DNA from 2 places in the Superficieibacter sp. HKU1 genome. Region 2 is predicted to be linked to the other one. Evidence: predicted binding sites of a transcription regulator. Region 2 holds the regulator's gene; the other holds the start of a gene.
What was found. The regulator CRP, encoded in region 2, controls carbon source genes, mostly activating them, when cyclic AMP is high. The targets are predictions, from matches to a motif close to ATGTGANNNNNNTCACAT.
Positions count from the first base shown of each region.

Region 1: a site for CRP is predicted at 4,420-4,437, ahead of P0H77_RS11260 (sugar transporter). Genes of this name have one in related genera too.

Region 1 covers NZ_CP119754.1:2,354,342-2,362,577, reverse strand. Annotated here, with positions in the region: gene P0H77_RS11285 (aldolase) at 1-246, opposite strand, end outside; gene otnK (3-oxo-tetronate kinase) at 239-1,498, opposite strand; gene marB (multiple antibiotic resistance protein MarB) at 1,829-2,047, opposite strand; gene marA (MDR efflux pump AcrAB transcriptional activator MarA) at 2,078-2,461, opposite strand; gene marR (multiple antibiotic resistance transcriptional regulator MarR) at 2,479-2,913, opposite strand; gene P0H77_RS11260 (sugar transporter) at 3,154-4,344, opposite strand; gene P0H77_RS11255 (PhzF family phenazine biosynthesis protein) at 4,544-5,332, shown strand; gene P0H77_RS11250 (L-lactate dehydrogenase) at 5,378-6,322, opposite strand; gene P0H77_RS11245 (LysR family transcriptional regulator) at 6,410-7,285, opposite strand; gene sad (succinate-semialdehyde dehydrogenase) at 7,392-8,236, shown strand, end outside.
Region 2 covers NZ_CP119754.1:471,012-479,247, forward strand. Annotated here, with positions in the region: gene P0H77_RS02195 (YhfG family protein) at 1-107, shown strand, start outside; gene P0H77_RS02200 (putative adenosine monophosphate-protein transferase Fic) at 97-699, shown strand; gene pabA (aminodeoxychorismate synthase component 2) at 856-1,419, shown strand; gene P0H77_RS02210 (aspartate aminotransferase family protein) at 1,507-2,727, shown strand; gene P0H77_RS02215 (YccS/YhfK family putative transporter) at 2,717-4,804, opposite strand; gene crp (cAMP-activated global transcriptional regulator CRP) at 4,847-5,479, opposite strand; gene P0H77_RS02225 (OsmC family protein) at 5,787-6,191, shown strand; gene P0H77_RS02230 (phosphoribulokinase) at 6,378-7,247, opposite strand; gene P0H77_RS02235 (YheU family protein) at 7,274-7,492, opposite strand; gene P0H77_RS02240 (hydrolase) at 7,494-8,236, opposite strand, start outside.

The DNA.
Region 1 (8,236 bases), 1.9 Mb from region 2:
ATAGAAAGCCAGATGCATCAATGATTCTTTCGACGGTTTTTCTCCTGAAACCCACTGGCCCTGAGCATCAAGTTTGCTGAGGGTTGCAGGATCGAGAGAGCCAAAGCTGGAGTTGGTCGGTGTTACCAGAAACCCTCCCTCCGGCAGGCGCGTACTCATATTTCCTGCGCCACCACTGCTATAGCCGCGCATAAACATCGAACTGGCCAGCGTGACCATCTGCTCCCGCAGTTGTAACTCATTCATTAAAAAGCTCCTGAGCTTTGATAAAAAAGCGCTCGTCACCAAAATTACCTGATTTAAGCGCTAACCACATATTGCGCGAGATATCTTTTACCCACGGTACGCCGGGAGCAATAGACTGGCCGATAACAAATCCTTTTACGCCGAGGTGCTGAACTAACAGACTGGAAGTTTCACCACCCGCAACAATGATCTTGTTCACTCCGTGATGCGTGAGTTCACTGGCAAGCGCCGCAATAAGCGACTCAATAGCGATGCCGGCGGCGTCTGCGCCATAGCGTTGTTGTATCACTTTCACTTCGTCGGCAGGACGCGTGGCATACAGCATCGGTGCCAGTGAGCCTGAGCGGGATAAATACCAGCTGACCAGTTCCTTCAGATAGGCAGTTTTATCATGTAACGCGCGTTCAACATCAATAGACAACGATGGCGCATGCTGACGATAAAAATTAACCTGGCGGTTGGTCATGGTTGAACTACTGCCCGCCAGCACCAGGCATTTTCCTTCAGTCCCTGGAATACCGATATCCGTGGTGTTACGCGTTTCAGGCGCGAGGAAAGCCAGTGCGCCCGCCAGCCCTGAGCCGCCAGTCAGTAAGAGATTTTCCGGGATTGCCGCCGCAAGCACCTGCAGATCTTCATCGGTCATGGCATCCAGAACCGCGTAGCGTTTGTGTTGTTGTTGCAGCGCATTAAGTTGATGGGTTACCACCTGACTGCCAGCCCGCACCTGATCCAGTGAGACCAGGCCACACTGGCCCGATGCCTGTTGTTCCATCACGCGCAGCAGACTGGCATCGGTCATGGGGGTGATCGGATGGTTTTGCATCCCGGATTCGTTAAGTAGCTGACCGTTCACAAACAGATGACCATGGACAACGGTTCTGCCATTCACCGGAAGTGCAGGGCATAACACTGCCATGGGCGATTGTGTGAGTTCAAGAAGGAGGTCCGTGACAGGACCAATATTGCCTGCCGGACCAGAATCAAACGTTGAGCAATACTTAAAATAGATGCGCTGACAGCCCTGAGACTGGAGCCATTCGCAGGCCTCGCGCGTCAAACGTTTTGCCTCATTAACCGGACAAGAACGGCTTTTCAACGAAATCACCACGGCATCGGCATGGGTGATATCAATGCTCCTGTCGGTAATACCATTGAGTTGTATGACCTGCCAGCCTGAAAGTGCAATAAAGCTGGCGATATCGGTCGCTCCTGTAAAGTCGTCTGCAATGATGCCCAGGCGTATGCTCATACTTATTATTCCAGCGCTACGTTGTGATGATGTGCATTATTGTGAAGGGTATACTTTCACATTAAGATGATGAATATCACAAAAAAACGCATACATTTCACGCTGTATTAATTAATAAATTATTGATTTTAAAATAGTTAACTTGTTTTCATCTCTTAACATCGCCATGTGAAATTCTGTGAATGTTGTGATTTTATGTGCGCAACGGAATTAAACAGTGTGAGGGGATTGCTTGCGTGGGATGGATCGGGAGGGGAATTACCGGGACGTCATTGAGCAAAACGGCAGATCGGGCGGCAAAAAAAGCCCCGCCTGGGCGGGGCAAACGAATCACAGGCTGTGCTGATTATAATAAGGCACACCCAGTGCGTCGGATTTGTCACTTCCTGTGCCCATATGATTAAAATCAAACGGAGACTGGTCATACGCGGAAGGAATCGTTAACGTCGCGCGGGCGCTGCCTTCAGCAGGGTGACGAGGTTGCTCCGCAAAGCTCTGACCGGCGGTCAGCATCGCTAATGCAAAAGTAGCGGAGACGAGCAGTTTCATGATTTCCTCGATACGTCTTAAAACAGGCGATTAGTGATTACAGTGATTTAACGGTTGCAGATAGCGCGCTTCACCCGGCATATCCATGATCCGGTATTTGTGCGGCGGCACGTCGAAATAGTTCTTGAACGTTCGGGTCAGGGTTTGCTGCGATTCAAAACCGTAACGCTCGGCCAGATACAGGATCGGCTCGTTGCTTTGCTTCAGCTTCTGGGCGATTTCCGTCAGCTTACGGGTGCGAATATATTGACCCAGCGAGTGTCCGGTTTCTTTTTTAAACATTCTTTGCAGGTGCCATTTTGAGTAGCCGGAGCGTTCTGACACTTTTTCCAGTGACAGCGGCGTCTCCAGGTTGTCTTCAATCCAGTCCAAAATGCTATGGATGGTAATGGCGTCAGTATTACGTCTGGACATCGTCTTACCTCTTATGTTTACGGCAGCACTTTCTTGAGCAGGTATTCAAGAGTAGCCACTTCGTCCGCCGATAAGTTTTTTGTTAGTTCCTGATGCAGATCTTGCCCAACAAGCTGATGACATTGCTCACAAATGGTGGTGCCTTCCGGCGTCAGTCGTACCAGGACGCCGCGTTTGTCATTGGGATTTGGCAAGCGCTCAACCCAGCCTTTACAGACCAGTCTGTCGAGCATACGGGTCAGGGCACCCAGGTCGACCGACAGCACTTTTTTCAGCTCGACAGGGGTGACGCACACTTCGCAGCGAATAGAGCAAAGCACTTTGAACTGTGTGGCGGTAATGTCCTGCGGCGAAAGATAATCGTTGAGCAAACGGTCTTTTTTTTGGTTAACCATGTGGATCAAACGTCCCAGCGGAATGATTTCGTTAAACAGATCCCCTGAACTTTTCACAATGGTTGCCCCGGCAAGTATATTAGTTGCGGAGGATATTATTGCCCAGGCAAACATAAGTCAACTGAATGAATTGATTCATGCCACGATTTGCTAAAAACCCGGTTAATCCCGTGCCAGCTATAGGGTTTTAATGTTGAGTGAAGGGAGGTTGCAGACATGAGTAAGGATGAAAAAGAGACGCTATTATTCATTGAAATGATGATTTGGGGCCGGCAGACGGCCCCGGTGAATCTGCGATTATTGCGTTTGTTCTTCCAGTGAAATCGGCCAGCGGCGGAAAATAATGATCGCCCAGATCAGCGCGGCCAGTGCCGGCACCGCACCGACATAGCCGATGGCCGCCATCGAAAAATGGCTGCTTACCTGACTGCCCACCAGCGCACCGGCACCGATACCGATATTAAAAATGCCCGAGAACAGCGACATGGCGACATCGGTAGCATCCGGCGCCAGCGCCAGCACTTTCACCTGCATTCCAAGCCCGATAATCATAATTGCCACGCCCCAGAACACGCTCAGAATAGCCAGATGGTTTTCATTTTGTGCCGACGGAACCAGTAAGAGCAGGCAAACAAATAGCAGGCCGATAGCACCTGAAATCAGGGCCGACGCGTGCAGGTTGCCCAGCTTGCCGAACAGCAGGCTTCCGAGAATGCCGGAGCCTCCAAGGATCAGCAGCAGGACGGTAGCAAAATTTCCGCTCAGCCCGGCGACGGTTTGCACAAAAGGCTCAATGTAGCTGTACGCCGTGTAATGCGCGGTCACGACCACCACCGTTAACAGGTAGATGCTCATCAGCGCCGGACGACGGAACAGCAGCGGCAGGCTTTTAAGTGATCCTGAATGCTCGCTGGGCAATTTTGGCAGCAGTTTGATCAGGCAGAGCAGGGTGACCAGCGCGCCGGTTCCGATGGCAAAAAAGGTGGTGCGCCAGCCAAAATACTGGCCCACTATGCGGCCAATCGGAATACCCAACACCATCGCCAGCGCGGTCCCGGTCGCGATCAGACTCAGCGCCTGCGCCCGCTTTCCTGCCGGAGCAAGGCGAATAGCCAGCGAGGCGGTTATCGACCAGAATACCGCATGTGCAAACGCAATCCCGATACGGCTGATAATCAGGGTGGTGAAGTTCCACGCCAGAAAAGATAAAACGTGGCTGGCGATGAACAGGACGAATAAGCCAATAAGCAATTTACGTCGCTCCATCTGGCTGGTCAGCAGCATAAACGGCAGCGACATCAGGGCAACAACCCACGCGTAGATCGTCAGCATAATACCGACCTGGGCGGTCTCCATGCCGAAGCTCTGCGCAATATCGGACAGCAAACCCACCGGTACGAATTCCGTGGTATTAAAGATGAACGCGGCAATGGCAAGCGTAACCACCCGCAGCCACGCCACTTTGCGTGAAACAGTATTCGTTGTCATAGAGATAATCTGGGTTGGTTGTACAGAAGAAGAGGAGATGATCTTAAAGCTATCGCTGACGCAAATACAACCATTTTGTGACGCAGATCTCAATTTAACCCGTCAAAAATTAAAGGCTGGATATAGTCTGGATTAACGCTGGTGCGATCGGGGGACTCTGTGTCAGCGTAGTGACGAGATAACAATAAGAGGAAAGTTCATGCAGTTAATTGATTATTATATGGTCGATGCGTTCAGCGATCGCACTTTTGGCGGGAATGCCGCTGCCGTCTGCCCGTTGACTGACTGGTTGCCGGATGAGGTCATGCTCAGGATGGCGCAGCAGCATAATCAGTCTGAGACGGCGTTTTTTGTTGCGCAGAATGACCGATTTTCTCTGCGCTGGTTTACTACCCGCAATGAAGTCAATTTATGCGGCCATGCTACGCTTGCTGCGGCGCATGTGATCTTCAATCACCGGGGCTATACCCAACCTGCGATTATGTTCGATACCGCTTCCGGCACCCTGACGGTCAGTCGTAATGATGACTGGCTGACTCTGGATTTTCCGGCGGATCGCACCGAACCACAAACCCCGCCAGCCTCGTTGCTGCGCGCGCTGGGTATTACGTCATACCAGGCGGCGCATAAAGGCCGTGCATGGTTGATCGAACTGGCCGATCGCCAGCAGGTTGACGCGGTTAAACCTGACATTGCCGCGATGGTGCCGGGCGAGCACAAAGTCACTATTACCGCGCCGGGAGGTAATGAGTATGATTTCGTCAGCCGCTTTTTCTCCCCTGGCGAGGCAGTATGGGAAGATCCGGTGACCGGCTCGGCCCACACGATGTTAATCCCTTACTGGGCGCAGAAGCTGAACAAAAACCGCATGTTTGCCCGCCAGGTATCAGCCCGTGGCGGCGATATTCGTTGCGAGCTAAAAGGCGACCGGGTTTTGATGAGCGGGCAGGCGAAAACCTATATTGTGGGCAAGCTGATGCTCGGGTAGGTCGCATCCTGCCAGCCGGCACAGGGGCTGGCAGGGCCATGATGATTAAGGCAGGCGGGCGATGTTCGCCTTGATTACGCTGGCCGAGTGGCGGAATTTTTCCAGCTCGTCATCGGCAAGATGTAACTCAATAACCTGCTGTACGCCGCTTTGCGCCAGCACGGCCGGCACGCCAATCGCGACATCGCTTACCCCATACTCGCCGTCCAGAATGCAGGAGATCGCCAGCGCGCGATGGCTTCCGGTAAAGATATTGCGACAAATTTCAGCAATAGTGCCGGCGATACCGTATTCTGTGCAGCCTTTACCGGCATAGATTTCGAAACCCAGTCTACGGACTTTCTCTGCCAGCAGCCCCCGGTCGAGCGTTTTGCCGGTATGCCGCTGATAAACATCGCTAATCGGTGAACCGTACACAGAAGAGTGTGACCAGACCGGGAACTGGGTGTCGCCATGCTCACCGAGGATAAAAGCATCAATACTTTGTGCGCCGATATCCAGCTCCTGTGCCAGCGTCCGGCGCAGGCGGGTGGTATCCAGCCAGACGCCGGTGCCGATGACCTGGCTTCGCGGCAGGCCGGACAGTTTCCATACCTGCCAGGTAATGATATCGCACGGGTTGGTGGCGATAAGGAAAATACCGCTAAAGCCGCCCGCCATCATTTGCGGGACGATACTCTTCACGATTTTTGCGGTGTTAGTCAGCTCATCAAGACGCGTCTGTCCTGGCTTCAGTGCGCCGCCAGATACGGTAATGACGGCGATATCGACATCCGCACAATCACTGACGTCGCGCGTGGAGAGGGTTACCATGCCGGGCATATAAGCGGCTGCATCGCTGAGATCCTGCACATGACCTTCGACCAGCGGCTTATTTAAATCGACTAAAATCAACTCTTCACAAATTGACTGATTCAACAGGGCATAGGCGGCAGACGCACCAACATTACCCGATCCGATAATCATCACTTTACGTGCTTTAGTGTTCATGGTTATCCGTTTAACGTGAAAACAAAAAAGTAACCTACTGCCGGAACCGGCATTAACGCAACCACCTGCGTTATCTATATGATAATCCTATGGCTGCGCTTCTGGTAACGTCTCTTTTACCATCTCTGTGAAGGCTTCCAGTGAACGCGTCATTCCGCCGCGACGCCATACCAGCCAGGTGGTCAGCCAGCGCCAGTTTTCTGCCAGCGGCCAGGCGGCTACCTGATGGCTACCCGGCATGGCTTCCAGCATTGAACGCGGGATCAACGCCAGGCCCGCGCCGGCAATCACGCAGGCCAGCATCCCATGATATGACTCCATCTCATGTATTCTGCCCGGTGTGGCCTGGTCGGCGTGAAACCAGTTCTCAAAATGGCGTCGGTACGAGCAGTTAGCGCGGAAGGCGTAAATATTGACGCCGTTAACGTCTCTGGCACGCGCGATGGGGGCGTGGCCGTCCGGGGCGACAATCATCATCTCCTCCTGATAAACCGGCATCCCCTCAAGCGTCGGGTGGACAACCGGACCGTCGACAAACGCCGCGCTCAGCGTGCCGGCCAGCACGCCATCCAGCATGGTTCCCGAGGGGCCGGTCGCCAGATCAAACTGGATTTTCGGGTAACGTTGAGTGTACTGCGCAAGCGTCGCCGGAATGCGCACGGCGGCGGTGCTTTCCAGTGAACCCAGCGAGAACAGCCCCTGCGGCTCATCACCGGCGATCACCCGGCGCGCCTCGTCCACCAGGTCGAGAATTTGCTGGCTGTAACGTAAAAAACTGTGCCCGGCGGGCGACAGACGCAAACGCTGATTCTCGCGAATAAACAGCTCGACGCCAAGATCGGCCTCCAGCTGGCGAATGCGGGTTGTCAGGTTTGACGGCACACGATGCACCTGCTGCGCCGCCTGGGTAATGCTGCCCGTCAGGGCCACCGCATTGAACATTTCAAGCTGGGTTAAATCCATGTTTTTCTCATTTTGTGAATAAGATGGTCATTATTATTCATTTTTAAGGAAGGTGTGAGTGTAGCAGAATAGCCTCCTGTTAAAATATTCGTTAAGAGAGAACGCCATGACGTCACCTGTAAATGAAGCTATTTCTGTCAATCCGGCCAACGGGCATACCATGGCTTCTTTGCCGTGGGCAACGCCCGAAGACGTGGAGAATGCCATTGAACAGGCATCGCAGGGCTACCGTCAGTGGCGGGGCAATACCGTTCACGATCGGGCGGAAAAACTGCGCGAGCTGGGTGCGGCTTTGCGTGGACGACGCGAAGAGATGGCCCAGTCGATCTGCCGTGAAATGGGCAAGCCTATTGTGCAGGCTCGCGCTGAGGTGGACAAATCCGCCGATTTGTGTGACTGGTACGCTGAGCATGGCCCGGCGATGCTGGCCACTGAATCAACCCAGGTTGCTGGTGGTCAGGCGGTCATTGAATACCGTCCGCTGGGGCCGGTGCTGGCGGTAATGCCGTGGAACTTTCCGCTCTGGCAGGTGCTGCGTGGCGCGGTGCCGATCCTGCTGGCGGGCAACAGCTATCTGTTAAAACACGCGCCCAACGTGTCAGGCTGTGCCGCGCTTATTCAACAGGCCTTTGATGAAGCGGGCATCGCGCCGGGCGTGTTTGGCTGGATTAATGCAACCAATGACGGCGTGACGCAGGCGATTAACGATCCGCGTATTGCCGCCGTCACCGTGACCGGCAGTGTGCGCGCGGGCAAAGCGATTGGCGCACAGGCAGGGGCCGCGCTGAAAAAATGCGTGCTCGAACTCGGCGGCTCGGACCCTTTTATTGTCCTTAATGATGCCGATCTGGATCTGGCAGTTCGTGCCGCCGTGGCCGGGCGCTATCAGAATACCGGGCAGGTTTGCGCGGCGGCCAAACGTTTTATTGTTGAAGCAGATATTGCACAGGC
Region 2 (8,236 bases):
TTCAGGCCAGCCGCCGTCTTGAAGGCGTTGATATTCCTTTGCAGTCGCTGACGGCGGAGGATGCGCTGGCGCGTCTTGAGGAACTCAGGAGGCACTATGAGCGATAAATATGGCGACGGGCGCGACCCTTATCTTTATCCCGGTATAAACGTGCTGCGCAACCGGCTCGGCATTCGTCAGGATAAACGGCTGGAACAGGCAGCGTACGACTTGACCGCATTGCGGGCGGCCACCATTGAGCTGGGGCCGCAGGTTAGAGGATTGCCGCATCTGTGCGCCATTCATCGTCACCTCTATCAGGATGTTTTCGACTGGGCCGGGCACCTACGGGAAATCGACATTTACAAGGACGACACGCGTTTTTGTAATTTTCAGTATATCGAAAACGAAGGCAATGCCCTGATGCAGGCGCTGGAAGAGGAAGAGTATCTGGCGGGGCTGGAGAAAAGCGAATTTATCGCCCGTCTGGCGCACTACTACTGCGAGATTAACGTCCTGCATCCTTTCCGCCTTGGTAACGGTCTGGCGCAGCGTATCTTCTTCGAACAACTGGCGATCCACGCCGGATACGTGCTCGACTGGCGCGATATTGACGTTGAAGCCTGGCGGCAGGCTAACCAGAGCGGTGCCATGGGCGATCTCGCGCCGCTGGAAGCGATTTTCGCCGACGTGGTGAGCGAGGCGGGTGAATCGGCATAACGTTCAGTAATACTCCGCACGGATCGGCGATATCCGAGGCCGTGCGGGGGAGTTAAGCTAAAATGTCGCGAACGGCAAGGCCATCCCGCCGCGCAACGTGGCGCTTTGTCAGCAATTTGCTACCATACCCGCCTTACTTCACTCGTGTATCACACTATGCTGCTCATCATCGACAACTACGATTCTTTTACCTGGAACCTGTTTCAGTACTTCAGTGAACTGGGGGCTGAGGTGCTGGTGCGCCGCAATGACGAGCTAACGCTGGCAGAACTTGCCGCGCTTAATCCGCGCAGGATTGTTATTTCCCCCGGTCCCTGTACGCCGGATGAAGCGGGTATTTCGCTGGAAACGATCCGCTGCTATGCGGGCAGATTGCCTATTCTTGGCGTTTGCCTCGGTCATCAGGCCATTGCCCAGGCATTTGGGGCGACCATTGTGCGGGCGGCAAACGTCATGCACGGCAAAACCTCGCCGGTCACGCATAACGGCAGCGGCGTATTTTGCGGGCTAAATAATCCGCTGACCGTAACGCGCTATCATTCGCTGGTGATCGATCCGCCGACGCTGCCGGCATGCTTCGAGGTGACCGCCTGGAGTGACACGCAGGAGATTATGGGTATCCGGCATCAGGAATGGGATCTGGAAGGCGTACAGTTTCACCCGGAGAGTATCCTCAGCGAGCAGGGGCATCAGCTGCTGGCTAATTTCCTCCATCGCTGATTTATAGTTGCCTTCAAGTGATTTTTTATGCATATTTTGTGATTATAATATCACATTCATTTCTGCATGAAGAAGGGTGGGCATAACATGGCAACTGAACAACCGGCAATAACGCGCGCAACGTTTGATGAAGTGATCCTGCCGATTTATGCACCGGCGGAGTTTATTCCGGTTAAAGGGCTGGGTAGCCGGGTGTGGGATCAGCAGGGCAAAGAGTACGTTGATTTCGCAGGCGGGATTGCGGTGACCGCGCTGGGGCACTGTCATCCGGCGCTGGTGGACGCGCTGAAAACGCAGGGCGAGACGCTGTGGCACACCAGTAACGTGTTTACCAATGAGCCTGCGCTGCGTCTCGGACGTAAGATTGTCGATGCCACCTTTGCCGAGCGCGTAGTGTTTATGAACTCCGGCACGGAAGCGAACGAGACCGCCTTTAAGCTGGCGCGTCATTATGCCTGCGTGCGCCACAGTCCGTTCAAAAGCAAAATCATTGCCTTTCATAACGCCTTTCACGGTCGCTCGCTGTTTACCGTCTCCGTCGGTGGACAGCCGAAATACTCCGACGGCTTTGGACCAAAACCGGCGGATATTATTCACGTGCCATTTAACGATCTGCATGCGGTAAAAGCGGTGATGGACGATCACACCTGCGCCGTGGTCGTTGAGCCAATCCAGGGCGAAGGCGGCGTGACGGCAGCGACGCCGGAATTTCTGCAAGGCCTGCGCGACCTGTGCGATCAACATCAGGCGCTGCTGGTATTTGACGAAGTGCAGTGCGGGATGGGCCGTACCGGCGATCTGTTTGCCTATATGCACTATGGCGTCACGCCGGATATTCTTACCAGCGCCAAAGCGCTGGGCGGCGGCTTCCCGATCAGCGCCATGCTGACCACTCACGAGATTGCCAGCGCTTTTCACGCCGGATCGCACGGTTCGACCTACGGCGGCAACCCGCTGGCCTGCGCCGTGGCAGGTGCGGCGTTCGATATCATCAATACGCCGGAGGTTCTTAACGGCGTGAACGCTAAGCGCCAGCGGTTTGTTGAGCATTTGCAGCAAATGAATGAGAAATACGCGCTGTTCAGCGATATTCGCGGAATGGGGCTATTGATCGGTGCCGAGCTGAAACCGCAATTTAAAGGCCGGGCGCGGGATTTCCTGTACGCCGCCGCAGACGAAGGCGTGATGGTGCTTAACGCCGGACCTGACGTTATGCGCTTCGCCCCGTCGCTGGTGGTGGATGAGGCCGATATTGACGAAGGGATGCAACGTTTTGCGCAGGCGGTAGAGCACCTCGTTAACGCTTAGCGCCGCTGGACGCTCTGCTCAGCCAGATCCCGTGATGCGGGCGCTGACGCCATGCGACTGAAGAGATAGTATGCATGGTGTTCAGATGCCCGAGTATGCGCTCAAGATGCCGTTCCACGGTGCTGAGCGGGCCTTGCGGCGCGCCCTCCGGTGCTTCCAGAATGTTTACATTCCCTGCGCTTCCCGACCCTTCCGAATCAAGACGCTGCTGGCAGCGTTGAATGGCAATTTCACAGGATTGCAGATAGCGTTCCGCCAGATCCGGCGTCAGCATATTATGCTCGCGAGCAAGCGTCGTCATCGCGTTAATATGCTCGACGATAAACTGGCTGTGGGTGACCCAGAGTTTCATGTCGGCCAGATACTGCGTATTAAAACCCGGCTCCTGCATCGCCTGGTTCAGTGAGTTAAATAAGGTATTGTGCGCCTGATTTACCCGCATCCGCTGATACGCGAGCGTGGGTGCCTGCGGATCGTTGCTTAAAATCAGACGCAGCGCCTCCTGATCCGCTTCCAGCGCACCGTGGGCATTCTGCCGCAGCAGGCCGCTTTGCCACTGTGGCCACAGCCAGACCATTCCGCCAAAGGCGATCAGGCAGCCCAGCGCGGTATCGATCATCCGCGGCAGAATAAACTGTTCACCGTTGAGGTTAATAAGCTGAAGGGTATACACGGCGGTGACGGTAAAACCAATCATCGCCCAGCCGTAATTTTTTCGCAGGATCAAATAGCTGGCAATGGTAATCACCAGCATCGCGCAGAGGGTAAAACCATCCGGCACCTTAAAGTGCAGGGTCGCGCCCGCAATCACCAGCCCGACCAGCGTGCCCAGCGTTCGGTGCAGGATCCGCACTCGCGTCGCACCATAGCCGTTTTGCGTCACGAACATAATGGTCATTAAGATCCAGTAGGGCTTGGGCAGATGCAGCACGCTTCCTGCCAGGCTGGCGATGCTGAGCATCACGCTAAGACGGGCCGACGTACGCAGCGCGGGAGATTTCAGTGATAAATAGTTTTTGAGCGCCGACCACAAGGGCAGACGACGCTGACGATCGGCCATTAAATCGCGCGGATAAAGCGGACGCAGCGTTTTCAGCACGCGGGCGATGCGGCTAAAGTGCCAGGCGCAAAACTGGCCGACGGGATTATCCGGATTCTGCCGGGCGATTTTCTCCAGCGCGCCAATTTGTTTCTCCATATTGAAGCGCCCGGAATAGTGGTGATAAAGGATGTCATCCGCCATCACGCGCAGGCGAGCAGACACGGTCTGCGCATTCCAGCGGATCACCGCTTCCGCGTGGCTTTGCTCCACCAGCTTTTGCACCTCTTCCGGCTGGTGCAGGCTGACGGAGATATGCTCCTGTAAATCCAGCGCCATCTGGAACATCCAGCGCAGCCGCCGGTAGTTATGATGCTTTTTCTCCGACAACATATAGAGCTGCTGATAGCACTGGGTAATGAGATCCACCGTTTTTTGCTGACGCGCCAGCAATGGCGGCAGCGCTTTTTCCGGATCGGCGTGCTGGGTCAGCATGCTGTATTTAGTCTCGCAGTAGTCCGCCAGCTGTCGGTAAAGCAGGCTTAGCGATTCGCGCAGCGGCTGTTCGCGCCACAGCCAGAACCAGAACCAGTTAAACAGGCCATACCAGACCGTACCGGTCGCATACAGGAGCATTGGCTCCCACACCGGCACTGAACCCGCCAGGCTCAGGGTGAAGATAGCGGCAATTAACGAAGCGGGAAGCAGGCGTGCATGAAGAGGGCTGATCTCCGCCGTAACGCCGAGTATCAGCGCCAGCGCGGTCAGGACCAGCGGCAGCGGCGCACCCTGCGCCAGCAGAAGCTGAACGGCAAGGCTACTGCCAGCAAACAGCGAACCGCCAATAATCAGACGTTTAAAAAAACGCTTATGCGGTGTATCAAGACCGGCAATATTGCAGCAGGCGGGAACCAGGGAAAATAGCAGACCGTACTGGAGGTGGCCGATAATCAGACCTGTAGCCACGGGCAAACACAACACCAGCGTTTGACGTAGTGCGTAGTTCACTTCCGGGTGATAGATAAGCCTGCGCCACATAGAATTTATCGGCGCATTGCAGTGAATGCGCCGGGGTCGAGCTTAGCGAGTGCCGTAGACGACGATAGTTTTACCGTGCGCGGAGATCAGGCTCTGGTCTTCCAGCATTTTGAGGATGCGGCCCACCGTTTCACGAGAGCAACCGACGATCTGGCCGATCTCCTGACGGGTGATTTTGATCTGCATACCATCCGGGTGGGTCATGGCGTCCGGCTGTTTCGCCAGGTTAAGCAGCGTCTGCGCAATACGACCGGTGACGTCGAGGAAAGCAAGGTTGCCCACTTTTTCGGACGTCACCTGTAAACGGCGTGCCATCTGTGCGGAAAGGCGCATCAGGATATCCGGATTCACCTGGATCAGCTGACGGAATTTTTTGTAGGAGATTTCCGCGACTTCACAGGCGGTTTTTGCACGCACCCAGGCGCTACGTTCCTGGCCCTCTTCGAATAGGCCCAGTTCACCGATAAAATCGCCCTGGTTGAGATAAGAAAGGATCATCTCTTTCCCTTCCTCGTCTTTAATCAGCACTGCCACGGAGCCTTTGACGATGTAATACAGCGTCTCCGCTTTTTCACCCTGGTGAATCAGCGTGCTCTTTGAAGGGTACTTATGTATGTGGCAATGAGACAAGAACCATTCGAGAGTCGGGTCTGTTTGCGGTTTGCCAAGCACCATGCGCGGTTATCCTCTGTTATAAGCTATCTCCGGCGGCTAAACGACGTTGCCTCCGGGGTTGCAATCGTTTTCTTCCCGCTGACGGGAAGTTGACTGTCGGTATGCTCCGCAGTCGTTAATCTGATGTCCTTTGCATCTATGTATGCGCAAAGTCAATGTATCACTGTAGCATCCCGTCTGTTTTAGCATAGCTTTTGCCGCCTGTCTCCTGGTGTCTCGCTTCAGCATGACGCAGGTCGCCTTCCGTTGCGAGAATTGTTATGTGCGCGTAATCTGTGAAGAAAATGGCGACACTGGAGTGGATATTATGCAAGCGCGAGTGAAATGGGTTGAAGGGTTAACGTTTCTGGGTGAGTCGGCTTCCGGGCACCAGATTTTGATGGACGGTAACTCCGGTGATAAAGCGCCCAGCCCGATGGAAATGGTGCTGATGGCCGCGGGAGGATGCAGCGCAATCGACGTGGTGTCGATCCTGCAAAAAGGGCGTCAGGCGGTGACAAACTGTGAGGTTAAACTGACGTCTGAACGCCGTGAAGAGGCCCCTCGTTTATTTACCCATATCAATTTGCACTTTATGGTTACGGGGCAGGATCTGAAAGAGAGCGCCGTCGCCCGCGCGGTCGATCTTTCTGCGGAGAAATATTGCTCTGTGGCGTTGATGCTGGGTAAAGCGGTGAATATTACCCATTCGTATGAGGTAGTCGCAGGGTAGGGTTAACGTCCACCGTGTTACCATGTTGCCCGCGTTTGCGGTGTATCGCAGGCAACCGCATCGTTGTTATGCCGGGTGGCGGCTTCGCCTTACCCGGCCTACGAAAACCATCAATATCAATACGTTAATCGCAATTCACAGGCCCGTGCAAGCGCAGCGCCGCCGGGCAAAGGGCACGCCCTCTCGTTATTCTATTTTTTTGCCTTCCATCAGCCGCTGCACCAGCGGCAGCATAATCAGCTCCATCGCCAGCCCCATTTTTCCGCCGGGCACCACCAGGGTATTGATATGGGAAATAAACGATCCCTGAAGCATCGCCAGCAGCCACGGGAAATCGATCCCTTCCAGATTGCGAAAATGAATAACGACAAAGCTTTCATCCAGCGACGGGATGCCTTTCGCGGCGAACGGGTTGGAGGTGTCGACGGTCGGCACCCGCTGAAAGTTAATATGCGTGCGCGAAAACTGCGGCGTAATGAAGTTAATGTAATCCTCCATTGAACGCACCACCGAGTCCATCACCGCCTCGCGGGAGTGTCCGCGTTCGCTGGTATCGCGAATGAGCTTCTGGATCCATTCGAGGTTAACAATCGGCACCACGCCCACCAGCAAATCGACATGGCGTGCGACATCGTGCTGCGGGGTGACCACGCCGCCGTGCAATCCCTCGTAAAACAGCACGTCGGTCGGTTCCGGCAGCGGTTGCCATGGGGTAAACGTGCCCGGTATCTGGTTCCACGGCACGGCTTCGTCATAGGTATGCAGATACTTTCGCGCCTGGCCTGTACCGGAATGACCATATTCAATAAACGTGTGTTCCAGCAGGCCAAAGTCGTTGGCTTCGGGGCCGAAATAGCTGATATGCCGACCCAGATCGCGCGCCTTACGGATCGCCATGTCCATTTCCGGGCGGGTATAGCGATGAAAACTATCCCCTTCGACTTCCGCCGCATGCAGGTTGAGCTGGGAAAAAATCTTACGGAAGGCGAGACTGGTGGTAGTGGTTCCCGCACCGCTGGAACCCGTTACCGCAATCACCGGATGTTTGGCAGACATAGCAACTCCCTGAGTAATCAGTAAAATTAGTCGCGGAACTGCTTGCGAGGCATGATGTTGACCGTCTCATGCAGTTCAGACCACACCAGCACGGCATCGCCCGTTTTAAGCTGATGTTTAACGTCGGCGACTTTTTGCTCGAGCGAACGCTCATGTTCACCATAATCAGTGCCTTCACGCAAGACAAAGCTTTCGATCAGGCTATCGAGGGTTTCAGGCGCGAGATCCTGCCAGGGAATAATCATATTAGGCTCCGAGGTAAGTTGTCAGCCAGTCGGGAATGCGTTTTTCCAGCCACATTTGCGGACGCCGCAGCGTGCCGCCCACAAATCCGACGTGCCCGCCATGCTCGGTGAGCTGATACTCTACCTGTGGCGGTAAGGTGTCGGGATCGGGAATAACGTGATGATCCATAAACGGATCGTCTTTAGCATGGATGATCAGCGTCGGTTTGGCGATCTGATTGAGCAACGGCATCGCGCTGCACTGCCGATAATAGTCGATAGCATCGGCAAAACCATGAATACGGGCGGTGATCAAATCGTCAAACTCACGCAGGCGGCGGACCTGCTTGAGCTGGGCCAGTTCAATGGGTAGCGTGCCGGGGTACGCCTTCAGTTTGCGGGTCGCATTCCCTTTCAGCAGGTTGAGCAGATAGCGCTGATAGACGCGGGAAAAGCCTTTCTCCATGTGATAACTGCACGCTTCCAGCACAAAGGGGGCGGAGACAATCGCCGCCGCGTCGAGCGGTGCGTTGCCGCCTTCTTTTGCCAGCAGGCACGCCAGCATGTTACCCCCCAGCGAGTACCCCACCGCTGCGGTGGGGACGTTGCCGAACTCGCGCTGCAGCCAGTGTAAAAACCAGGTGCCGTCCTCGGTTTCTCCTGAGTGATAGATACGGTTCAGACGATTTGGCTCACCGCTACAGCCGCGGAAATGCATGACGACGCCAAGCCAGCCGCGCGCTTTCGCCGCGTGGATCAACCCAT